2 regions of the Sphingobium chungangianum genome follow, and region 1 is predicted to be linked to the other one. Evidence: riboswitches for the same ligand, from Rfam matches in the RefSeq annotation. Region 1 holds a riboswitch; the other holds the start of a gene.
The links. Region 1 has a riboswitch for cobalamin ahead of ACWNC0_RS00575 (DUF1636 domain-containing protein). Riboswitches for the same ligand answer to the same signal wherever they lie in the genome.
Positions count from the first base shown of each region.

Region 2: it holds a riboswitch for cobalamin, as region 1 does, so the genes downstream of both, ACWNC0_RS04085 (TonB-dependent receptor) here and ACWNC0_RS00575 (DUF1636 domain-containing protein) in region 1, are expected to answer to the same signal.

Region 1 covers NZ_CDRNIV010000002.1:76,327-81,319, reverse strand. The annotation lists gene ACWNC0_RS00590 (adenosylcobinamide-GDP ribazoletransferase) at 1-689, opposite strand, end outside; gene ACWNC0_RS00585 (histidine phosphatase family protein) at 686-1,252, opposite strand; gene cobT (nicotinate-nucleotide--dimethylbenzimidazole phosphoribosyltransferase) at 1,249-2,262, opposite strand; gene ACWNC0_RS00575 (DUF1636 domain-containing protein) at 2,259-2,666, opposite strand; cobalamin riboswitch at 2,827-3,016, opposite strand; gene fdhD (formate dehydrogenase accessory sulfurtransferase FdhD) at 3,064-3,846, opposite strand; cobalamin riboswitch at 3,938-4,183, shown strand; gene ACWNC0_RS00565 (HoxN/HupN/NixA family nickel/cobalt transporter) at 4,357-4,993, shown strand, end outside.
Region 2 covers NZ_CDRNIV010000002.1:888,303-893,295, reverse strand. The annotation lists gene ACWNC0_RS04100 (malate synthase G) at 1-80, opposite strand, end outside; gene ACWNC0_RS04095 (LysR family transcriptional regulator) at 191-1,084, shown strand; gene ACWNC0_RS04090 (hypothetical protein) at 1,269-1,448, shown strand; cobalamin riboswitch at 1,660-1,906, shown strand; gene ACWNC0_RS04085 (TonB-dependent receptor) at 2,126-4,105, shown strand; gene ACWNC0_RS04080 (hypothetical protein) at 4,337-4,579, shown strand; gene ACWNC0_RS04075 (MaoC family dehydratase) at 4,618-4,993, opposite strand, start outside.

The DNA of each region.
Region 1 (4,993 bases):
GCTAGCAGGCCACTTTCGATGAGTTCGATCCCGGCACCATGACCATCGCCAGAAATGCCGCCGATCCGGCTGCGCAGCCACCATCCCCAAAGCGGGACGAGGATAGCGGCGGACAGGAGGGCGGGAATGATCAAGCAGTTAGCTACGGCCAGCATCATCCAGCCGAGCAGATGCACCGGGCTGATGCTTTCGCGGAAGCGGCTGGCGAGGCCTGCATGGAGCGGCGGGAGCCAGAGGGTCCATGCCAGGGGGCCGATCCGCGCGACGAAGGGCACGGCGATGAGGGCGATCGGCGCGACATGCTCCGCGCAGAGGCGCAGCAGGACGAGCTTCGCCAGCAGTTGCAGGACGATGGTGACGACGCCGAAGCTCCCGATATGCGGGTCGGCAAGAACGGCGGACAGCTTTGCCGGGTCGCCATGGGCTGCCCCTACCCCGTCAGCGATGTCGCCAAGACCGTCGAGATGAAGCGCCCCGGTGATGGCGACCCAGGCGATCAGGCCGAGCAAGGCGGCCATCCAGGGTTCGACGATCAGGCCGATCGTCATGGCGGCGGCGACGGCGAGGCCGACGATGATGCCGGTCGCGGGAAACCAGCGGATCGCAGCGGCGAAATCCTCCTCATCCGCGCGCACTTGCGGGAGCGGCAGGCGGGTCATGAGTTGCAGGGCGAGGATGAGGCGGGTCATGTCACGAGCCCGGTGATCTGCGCGCTGGGATTGTCTCCCGGCCAGATACGCAGGCTGAGCAAGGCGCCATAAGGCAGGTCGATTGCCCAGGCTTGCTGGTACGTGAAGCCACACAACGTAGTCAGCGCGCCACGTATCGCACCGGCATGGGTGAGAACCAGCGATGGCCGGTCGATTTCGCCAAGTGCCGCCTTTACGCGCAGGCAAAGGCTGGACCAGCCTTCCCCTCCCGGCGGAGGATGGTCATCGGGGGACGACCAGAAGGGACCAATTTCCTCGGCGGGCAGAGTGGCGGGGTCGGTGCCCTCCCATTCGCCGAAGTGCAGTTCGCGCCAGCGCGCGTCGATGTCGTGCGGCACCTGCCGGGCGGTTGCGATCAGGGCGGCGGGAGCGCGGGCGCGCGTCAGGTCGGAGCTGATCAGGCGGTCGAACGCAAGCGCGCGGGATCGTTCGACGCATAGCTGCATGGCGGCCGGGTCGGGCGGCATGTCCATATGACCGAGCAGCAGGCCGGGCGCTTGTGGCGCTGCGTGGCGCATCAGGTGGAGCGTGAGCGGGCTCATAGCGCGTTAGCCACGGCGGCTTCGGCGAAGGTCGCCATCTGGTCGTGCGCGGCGAGGGCCGAGCGGATGAGTTGCGCCGCGACGGCTGCGCCGCTGCCTTCGCCGAGGCGCATGTCGAGGTGAAGCAAGGGGTGCAGGCCGAGCTTTTCGAGCAGCCGGGCATGGCCTGCTTCGGCGGAGCAGTGGGCGGCGAGGCAGTGGGCCGTGATGGCGGGATTGTCGCGCGCCAGAGGGGCGATGGCCGCGCCGCAGATGAAGCCATCGAGCAACACCGGCACGCGCAGCATGCGCGCGGCGAGGATGGCGCCTGCCATCGCCGCGATCTCTCGCCCGCCGAGGCGGCAGAGCGTTTCGAAAGCGTCGGCGCAATGGGGGGCGTGCAGGGCATGCGCCATCTCGACGGCCTGCGTCTTGCGGGCGAGGGCTGCTGGGTCGATGCCGGTGCCACTCCCCGTCCAGTCCTGCGCCTCGCCGCCGAAGGATTGAAGGCAAAGCGCAGCGGCCGGGGTGGTGTTGGCGATACCCATTTCACCGGCGAAGAACAGGTCGCAATCTTGCACGACGGCGGCGCCCGCGTTCAGGGCGTCGAGGCATTCGGCCTCCGTCATCGCGGAGACTTCGCATATGTCGGCGGTGGGTTTGTCGAGGGCGAGCGCGACAATGACCAGCTCGGCTCCGCAGGCGCCCGCAAGCGCGTTGATCGCCGCGCCGCCTGCCTGGAAGTTCGCGACCATCTGCTCCGTGACGGAGGGCGGGAAGGCGCTGACACCGCGTGCGGCGACGCCATGATTGCCCGCGAAGATGGCGGCGCGGATGCGGTCGGTGCGTGGACGTTCGCGACCTTGCCAGCCTGCCATGAAGAGGGCGATCTCCTCCAGCCGCCCGAGCGATCCGGCGGGTTTTGTCAAAGAGGCTTGCCGCGCCGCTGCGGTTTCGATCGCTCCCGCGTCAGGTGCGGGGAGCGTGGCGAGCGCGGATTGGAAGCCAGCGCGATCCTGAAAGCGGATCATGTGCAAATGAAGCCTTCAGGCGGCGTGCGGACGATGAAATGGCCCTTCACCCCTTGCGGCCATTCGGCATAGCGCACGACGCCTTCTTCGCTGGCAGCGTGGCGCAGGGCGTAATCGAGGATCGCGCGGGCGGCGTCCACATCCGGGGTGAAGTCGCCCAGCACATAGCCGACCTTGCCGGGACCACGCACATGGACGGTGCAATGGCGCTGGCAGGCGAAGAGGCAGGGCATGTCCTGCACGGCGACGGCCTCATAAGCAGGCTCGGCCGCCTGAAGATCGCGCATGGCCTCAACCAACAGCGCGCCGCCGCGCCGTCCTGCCCCATCCTCCCGCTGATCGGCGGACAGGCGGCAGGTCGAGCAGACCACCACCGAAGCCCTGTTTTCAACAGCGCACAGCATCAGCGGCGCACTTCCATAACCATGTGAACATGAAAGACCGTCATCTTGGCCCTCCTCGCAAAATCGAACCGCAAACGGCCCTGCCCGGCCGTATGGCGAGCAAGGCGGTGGCTGTCGTCCGCGAGGGGAACCCCGTTCGTCCGGCACACCCTGTCCGGCCGAAGAACGACTGCGGCAGGCAGGTCTCCTGGCTCACGGGTCGCTGCGTACCGGCCGCCTTCTCGGGAGAAAAGCTCCCCCAATGGCTGCGTGGCCGGTCCACTCACCGCTTACAGTTGCAGGGGCAGCGCGGGCATTACACCCGACTTCCCTTTTGATCCCCGAGGGGAACCTGTCGCGGGGCTGCTGATAAAGAGGCGGTGGCGCGTCCGCAAGCGGTAGATGGAGCGGCGCTTCGTCAGTCGGGCAGTTCGCCCACCGCGAGCACGGCATCGGGCCGGGCAAGCACGATGATCGGCAATCCGGCGCTGGCCGCGCGTTCGGCTGCGAGACGTGTCGGGGCGGAGATGGTGACGAGCAGGGGGCAATTGGCGAGCGCCGCCTTTTCCACTAGCTCAAAGGAACAGCGGGAGGACAGCACCGCGAAACCGCCATCCCAGGACATTTGCCCCCGCCGCATGGCCCCGATCAGCTTGTCGAAGGCATTGTGGCGGCCCACATCCTCATAGGCGAGGCGGATCGCGCCATCCGGTCCCGCCAAGGCAGCGGCATGGACCGCGCCGGTTTGCCGGTTGAGCGGCTGATGTGCGGCAAGATCGCGCAAGGCGCCGAAGATAGCTTCCCGGCTCGCTTCCGATCGGGCGGTCACGGCAGGCAGGGGCCGCATCGCCTGCTCCAGATTTTCCACGCCGCACAGACCACAGGAGGAATCGGAGACGCGATGACGGACCCGGCCGAGCAGCCCCTCGACGCGGTCTTCCGGTAGAGTGGCCCGTGCGACCAAGCCCTGCTCCGTAGCATGGACCTCGACGTCGATCGGCGCGTCGGATGGGATGACCAGCCGCTCGGCCAGCGCGAACCCCTGCACCAGTTCCGCAACGTCGGCGGGCGTCGCCATCAACACGGCATAGCCAACGCCGTTGAACTCGATCGCGACGGGCACTTCCTCCGCCAACTCGCGCGTCACGGGCGATGCTTCGCCATCGGGGGTGATGCGGGTGAAGGAGAAGGGCGAAGACATAGGGCCGGTCTAGGCGGGCAATGTGCCTCCGGCAAGCAAATGGACGCGGCCATGCAACTGCCGCTTCCCTTTGGTGGCTAAGCCATCTATGCACGGCCACGATCGCGCCGGTGCCCGAAAGGGCTTTAAAGGGAATGCGGTGCGGGTTGCTGACAAGGCGCCCAAATCCGCGGCTGTCCCTGCAACTGTAAGCGGTGAGCGAGACGCATATCGACCTTCCGTCACTTGTCGGGGGGTCAGCCACTGGGCCGGACGCTAAATCATGCGAGGCCTGGGAAGGCCATGTGTCGAGCGATGACCCGCAAGCCAGGAGACCTGTCGGCGTCTGGTCGCTCTTGCTTTGGCCCAGGGGATGGCCGGGGCACGGTATTCCGTCTGAGCGACGCGTGCGGCGGGACCGCACCGGCTTCATGTGCCGGACGCTTCATCGCGTCCGTCCGGCGCGTGATGTCGGCCGCGTAGCGGAGGCCCCGTCCAGTCTCGCTGACGCTGACGGGAGCCATGTCTCCAATGGTTATGCAATTTCCGGCGCTTCGCAGCCGTGCCACGTTCATGTTCAGCGCGCTGATCGCCGCCAATGTCGCTTTGTGGCTTTGCGCCTTGCTGATCTTTGCGGGCGACACGATGATGCTGGGCACCGCCCTGCTCGCCTGGAGCCTGGGCCTGCGCCACGCAGTCGATGCCGACCATATCGCCGCCATCGACAATGTGACCCGCAAGCTGATGCAGGAAGGTCAGCGGCCGCTGACCGTCGGCCTGTGGTTCGCGATCGGCCATAGCGGGATCGTGCTGATCGCCGCCGTCGGAATCGCTTTCGCCGCCAGCGCGCTTAGCCGTGTCGAGGCGGCGGGCGAGATCGGCGGGACGATCGCGACGATCATCTCCGCTACCTTCCTCTTCACCATTGCCGCGATGAACCTCATCATCCTGCGGTCGGTTCTAAAGACCTTCAACCACGTCCGCAGTGGTGGCGCCTATGTCGATGAAGATATGGACATATTGCTGGGCAATCGGGGCATGTTGGCCCGCCTATTCCGGCCGCTGTTCCGTCTGGTCACGCGCAGCTGGCACATGGCGCCGCTGGGCTTTCTGTTCGGGCTAGGATTTGACACGGCGACCGAAGTCGCGATCCTTGGCCTGTCGGCGG
Region 2 (4,993 bases), 810 kb from region 1:
CCGGGCAGGACTTCCCCGTCGATAAAGCGCGCCAGCTCGGCGGCAACCATCAGGCCCGATTTCTCGATCATGCCGTCCATGGGCAGTTCTCCATCCAAAATACTGTGACGAAAGCCTATAGACCCCTCTCCATCCTCGCACTAGACAACAAGAACTCAAAGCATCTGTTCCTCACAGGAAAAGATCATCGATGGATCCCGATTATCTTCTCTTCGCCCGCGCGGTGGATGCAGGCAGCCTTTCGGCGGCAGGCCGCATATTGAACATCTCGCCTGCCATGATGTCGAAACGCATCTCCCGGTTGGAGGCGCGCCTCGGCGTCCGCCTCATCCATCGCACCACGCGCCGCCTTGCCCTGACGGAGGAAGGCGCCAGCCTGCATCGCGACCTGGTCGCCATCCTCGACGCCATCCATCAGGCGGAGCAACGCGTCACCAGTCGGCACCGGAGCGCGTCCGGGCGGCTGCGCATTTCGGCTCCCACCTCCTTCGGCCGCCTGCATGTGGCGCCCCATGTCGGCCGCTTCCTGGACCTCCATCCGCGCGTCGATCTCGAACTCAACCTGTCCGACGCCTATGAAGACCTGCTCACCGAGCGCATCGACGTGGCAATCCGCATCACCAGCGACATTCCTCTCCATCTGGAGGGACATCATCTCGCCACCAACCGCCGCATCCTCTGCGCCAGCCCCGCCTATCTTGCCGCGCATAGCATTCCGGACAAGATCGCCGACCTCCCCCGCCACCGCCTGCTCGCGGCCGATGGACAATTGCCATGGCGGCTGGTGAATGGCCGCGCGCGCAAGCTGATCGATGGCCAAAGCCATGTCCGCACCAACAGCAGCGAAATCGTGCGCGAACTCGCCCTTACCGGGGTCGGGATCGCCTTGCGCTCGCTCTGGGACGTGGGCGACCTGATCGCGGAAGGCAGCCTCGTCCGCGTCCTCGATAGCTGGGAAGGCCCCGCTGACCTTGCCGTTCACGCCGTCCACCCCCGCGCCGCAGGTCGTCCCGCCGCCGTAGACGCCTTCATCGGCTTCTTGCGCGACACCTTCCGCGATGCATCGTGGAACCGGGGCGGCTGATAGCAAGAAGCCCCTTAGCGCCATCCGCTCAACTGCTTGAAAAGCGCAGAAATCCCTTCCTGAAATCATTTGCAAGCAGGCTGTCAAAAAACAGAAGCTTTCCGGCGTTAACCTGCGTAATGGCAGCGGGAAACAGGCCGATGTTATCGTTCGAGCCATAAGAAATTGAGAGAGGATAAGGGCCATGCGCCCCAATGACGCATCACATTTTTCCGCCTGCGCCGCCCAGGAAGCGCGGCAGGCCAGGGAAGCCCGCCTTCGCGGCGCAGACCAGGCCACCATCGCCCTCCACAATGAACGCGCCGTCCGCTACCAAGCCATGGCGTTGCGCCTCCAGCGAGAGCGTGGCGCGACGCTGAACTGATTGCCAGACCCCATCCCCTCTCCCCTTCAGGGGAGAGGGTGCCGAGCATAGCGAAGGCGGGAGAGGGGAACGCAAAGCACGACCGCCGCTCCCCTCTCCCCAACCCTCTCCCCTGAAGGGGAGAGGGAGCAAGTTACCTCACCCCACCCCCCTACCCACCCCCCTTGCCCTACCCCCACAGCTCCGCTATCCCCCCGTCACCCGGGCAACCCCCGGGCATGATCGCGCCGGTGCCTCGAAAGAGGCTTAAAAGGGAACATGGTAAAGGAGGCATCCGCCTCCCCAAGCCAAGGCTGTCCCTGCAACTGTAAGCGGCGAGCGCGATGCACATCGCCCCACCTCATAGGCGGGATGGGGCAAGTCACTGGGCCGGACGCTAAATCCTGCGAGGCCCGGGAAGGCCGTGCATCAAGCGATGACCCGCGAGCCAGGAGACCTGCCAGCGTCTGGTCGCTCTTGCCTTGGTCCAGGGGATGGCCGCGGCACGGTAGTTTCCGTCTGAGCGACGAACGAGCGGCGAGAGGCCGCTTCGGTGACGCTGGCGGTCGCCTTGGGGGCGTCCGGCCGTCGGCGCGCGCCGGTCGCCGTCTGGCGGCAGGTCTCTCGCCGAGTGTCGCCAGACGCCCGGAGTGCATCAAGTGAAACTACCCAATCAACTCCACCGCGCTGCCTGCGCGCTGACCGCCACGCTCCTCCCATTCCCCGCCTTCGCTGCCGATGCGAATGACGCGGGCGAGGATGCGAACACCATCGTCGTCTTCGGCCGGGGAGAGGACAAGGTCGGCACCGCTCATGCGGCAAGCGAGGGCAGCGTCGGCGGCGCGGACCTTCTCGTCCGTCCGCTGCTCCGCGTCGCTGAACTGCTCGAAGCGGTGCCGGGTCTGGTCGCCGCCCAGCATTCGGGCAGCGGCAAGGCCAATCAATATTTCCTGCGCGGCTTCAATCTCGACCATGGGTCGGACTTCACCACCTATATCGACGGGGTTCAGATGAACTTCCGCACCCATGGCCACGGCCAGGGCTATCTCGACCTCAACGGACTCATCCCCGAAATCATCGCGCGGGAGGATTTTCGCAAAGGCCCCTATCGCGCCGATGGCGGCGACTTCGCGCTCGCGGGCGCGGCCTATATGACCACGATCGACGGCTATGACCGTCCATGGGTCGCGGCGGAGGGCGGCTCCTTCGGCTGGCGCAGGCTGGCGGCGGGCGGCACGGTAAAGGCGGGCGCAGGCAATCTCACCCTCGTCGCCCAGGCCAAGGCTTATGACGGCCCGTGGCAGGAGGCCGAACATCTGCGCCACTATGCAGGTTTCGCCAAATATACGCTTCCCGCCGGGGCCGGTAAGATCGACGCCACGCTCCACGCCTATCGCGCGACATGGCGCCCGACCGAGCAGATACCCGAACGGATCATCGGCACGCCGCTCTGCCCCGATGTCTTCTGTTCGCCCGATCCTTCCGCGCGCGGGGAAACGACGCGCATCATCGGCAACATCGCTACCATCCAGCCGACATGGCGCACCAATCTCTACGCGCAATTCTATGACTGGACGATGTTCTCCAACCCCACCTACACCGATCCCGACGGCACCAGCGCGCAGATCGAGCAGTTCGACCGCCGCTGGGTATTGGGCTTCACCGGCGAAAAGCGTTGGGACATCGCCCCGGCACTGCAACTGAAGCTCGGCACGGAAAATCGCTATGACGCGATCGGCAATGTCGGCGTCAATCGCACGTCGAACCGCGCCTTCCTATCCTCGCTCGGCCGCTATCGCGTAAAGCAGGGTTCAGCAGCCCTTTATGGCGAAGCGACCGTCACGCCGCTGCCGGGCTTGCGAGTCACTGGCGGCCTGCGCGGCGACTATTATCATTACGACGTCCGCGCCCGCGACGCCGTCGCCGCCGCGCTAGGCGAAGGCAGCGGATCGGACACGCTCGTCTCTCCCAAGGCGTCGGCGGCCTGGGCAATCACGCCGCATGTCGAACTTTATGCCAATTGGGGCCGGGGCTTTCATTCCAACGATGCGCGCGGCGCGGTCAATGTCGACACGCCTGTCCCGATGCTCGTGCGCGGCACGGGCAAGGAATTGGGCGGCCGCCTGCAACTACCCGGCTTCACCTTCACCGCGACCTATTGGTGGCTGAATGTCGGCAGCGAGTTGCGTTTCGTCGGCGACTCAAATGCGGTCGAACCCAGCGGAGCCAGCCGCCGCCACGGCTATGAGCTTGTCGCCTTCTGGCGCCCGCTCCCCTGGCTCGCCTTCGACGGCAATTACACCGCCAGCCACAGCCGCTATACCAATGGCGACCATATTCCCAACGCCTTCAAAAATGCCGCGTCCGCTGGCGCGGCCATCGTGCTTGACCCATGGGAAGCCAGCATCCGCGTCCGCCACCTTGGCCCCTCGCCGCTGATCGAGGACAATAGCGTGCGCGATTCCGGCAGCACAATCGTCAACGCCCGCGCCGCCTGGAAAGGCAAGCGGGTGCAAGTCTATGCCGAACTGCTCAACATCCTTGGCAGCGGGGACAAGGACATCGCTTATTATTACGAGTCCTACCTTCCCGCCGCAGATGCGGAGCCTGTCGAAGGGAGGCTAAGCCGCGTGGTCGAACCGCGAACGGTGAGAGGCGGCATCAAGTTCAGCTTCTGATGCTGGGGAAGGCCGCATCTACAAAGAGCCTGCGGCCTTCCCAATCAATGGCTTACATAATGAACGGCGATGTTCATAAAGTAAAAGTGGATAGGGCAACGGTCAAACTACAATAGAATACATGTTAAATACCCGTGGAAATTTTGAGACGTAGTTGACGTCTTTTCGCCGCTATGCAATTTTCCCCCTCGGCAATCTGGACAAAGAATCAGTAGCCTGGAGAGGATGCCAATGAAGCACGCACCATTAAGGGGCGCCGTTTTTCACGCGATATTGCGTGACTGCCTGGAAGCACAGCGCGCCCCCAAGGAAACAGAAATACAACTGATCGCCTGCAAGATATGGCAGGACAGTTTCGCGGCGATCACGCACAAGAACTGGCACGACCTCGTACCGGGCGGCGAGGAGTATGAATACACCATCAACGCCGCGCGCATGGCCTTCGGCCTACACGCGACCAACACCGCCGCCTGAATGGATAGCCCAATCCGCTTACTCCGACGATTGCCGGATCAAAGCTGGAACTGGGTTATCCATTCGCAGATTAGCGCGGGCTTGCTCTCGCCTTCTATCTCTACCGTTGCTTCGGTGGTCAGCTGAATCTGCCCCGGCCGCTTTTCGACGATCTCCAGCGGCTTGAACCTTCCACGCACACGTTTGCCGGATCGAACGGGCGCCAGGAAACGTAGCTTGTTGCTGCCATAATTGATCTCAGTAGCGCCGTCGGGAACGATGTCGCCTCGCGCATCGGCGCACAGGTGCGGCAGGAGTGAAAGCGTCAGGAAACCATGAGCAATCGTCCCGCCAAAGGGCGACTGCTTTGCGCGCTCCGGATCGACATGGATATATTGATGATCCTTGGTCGCTTCGGCGAACTGGTCAATCATC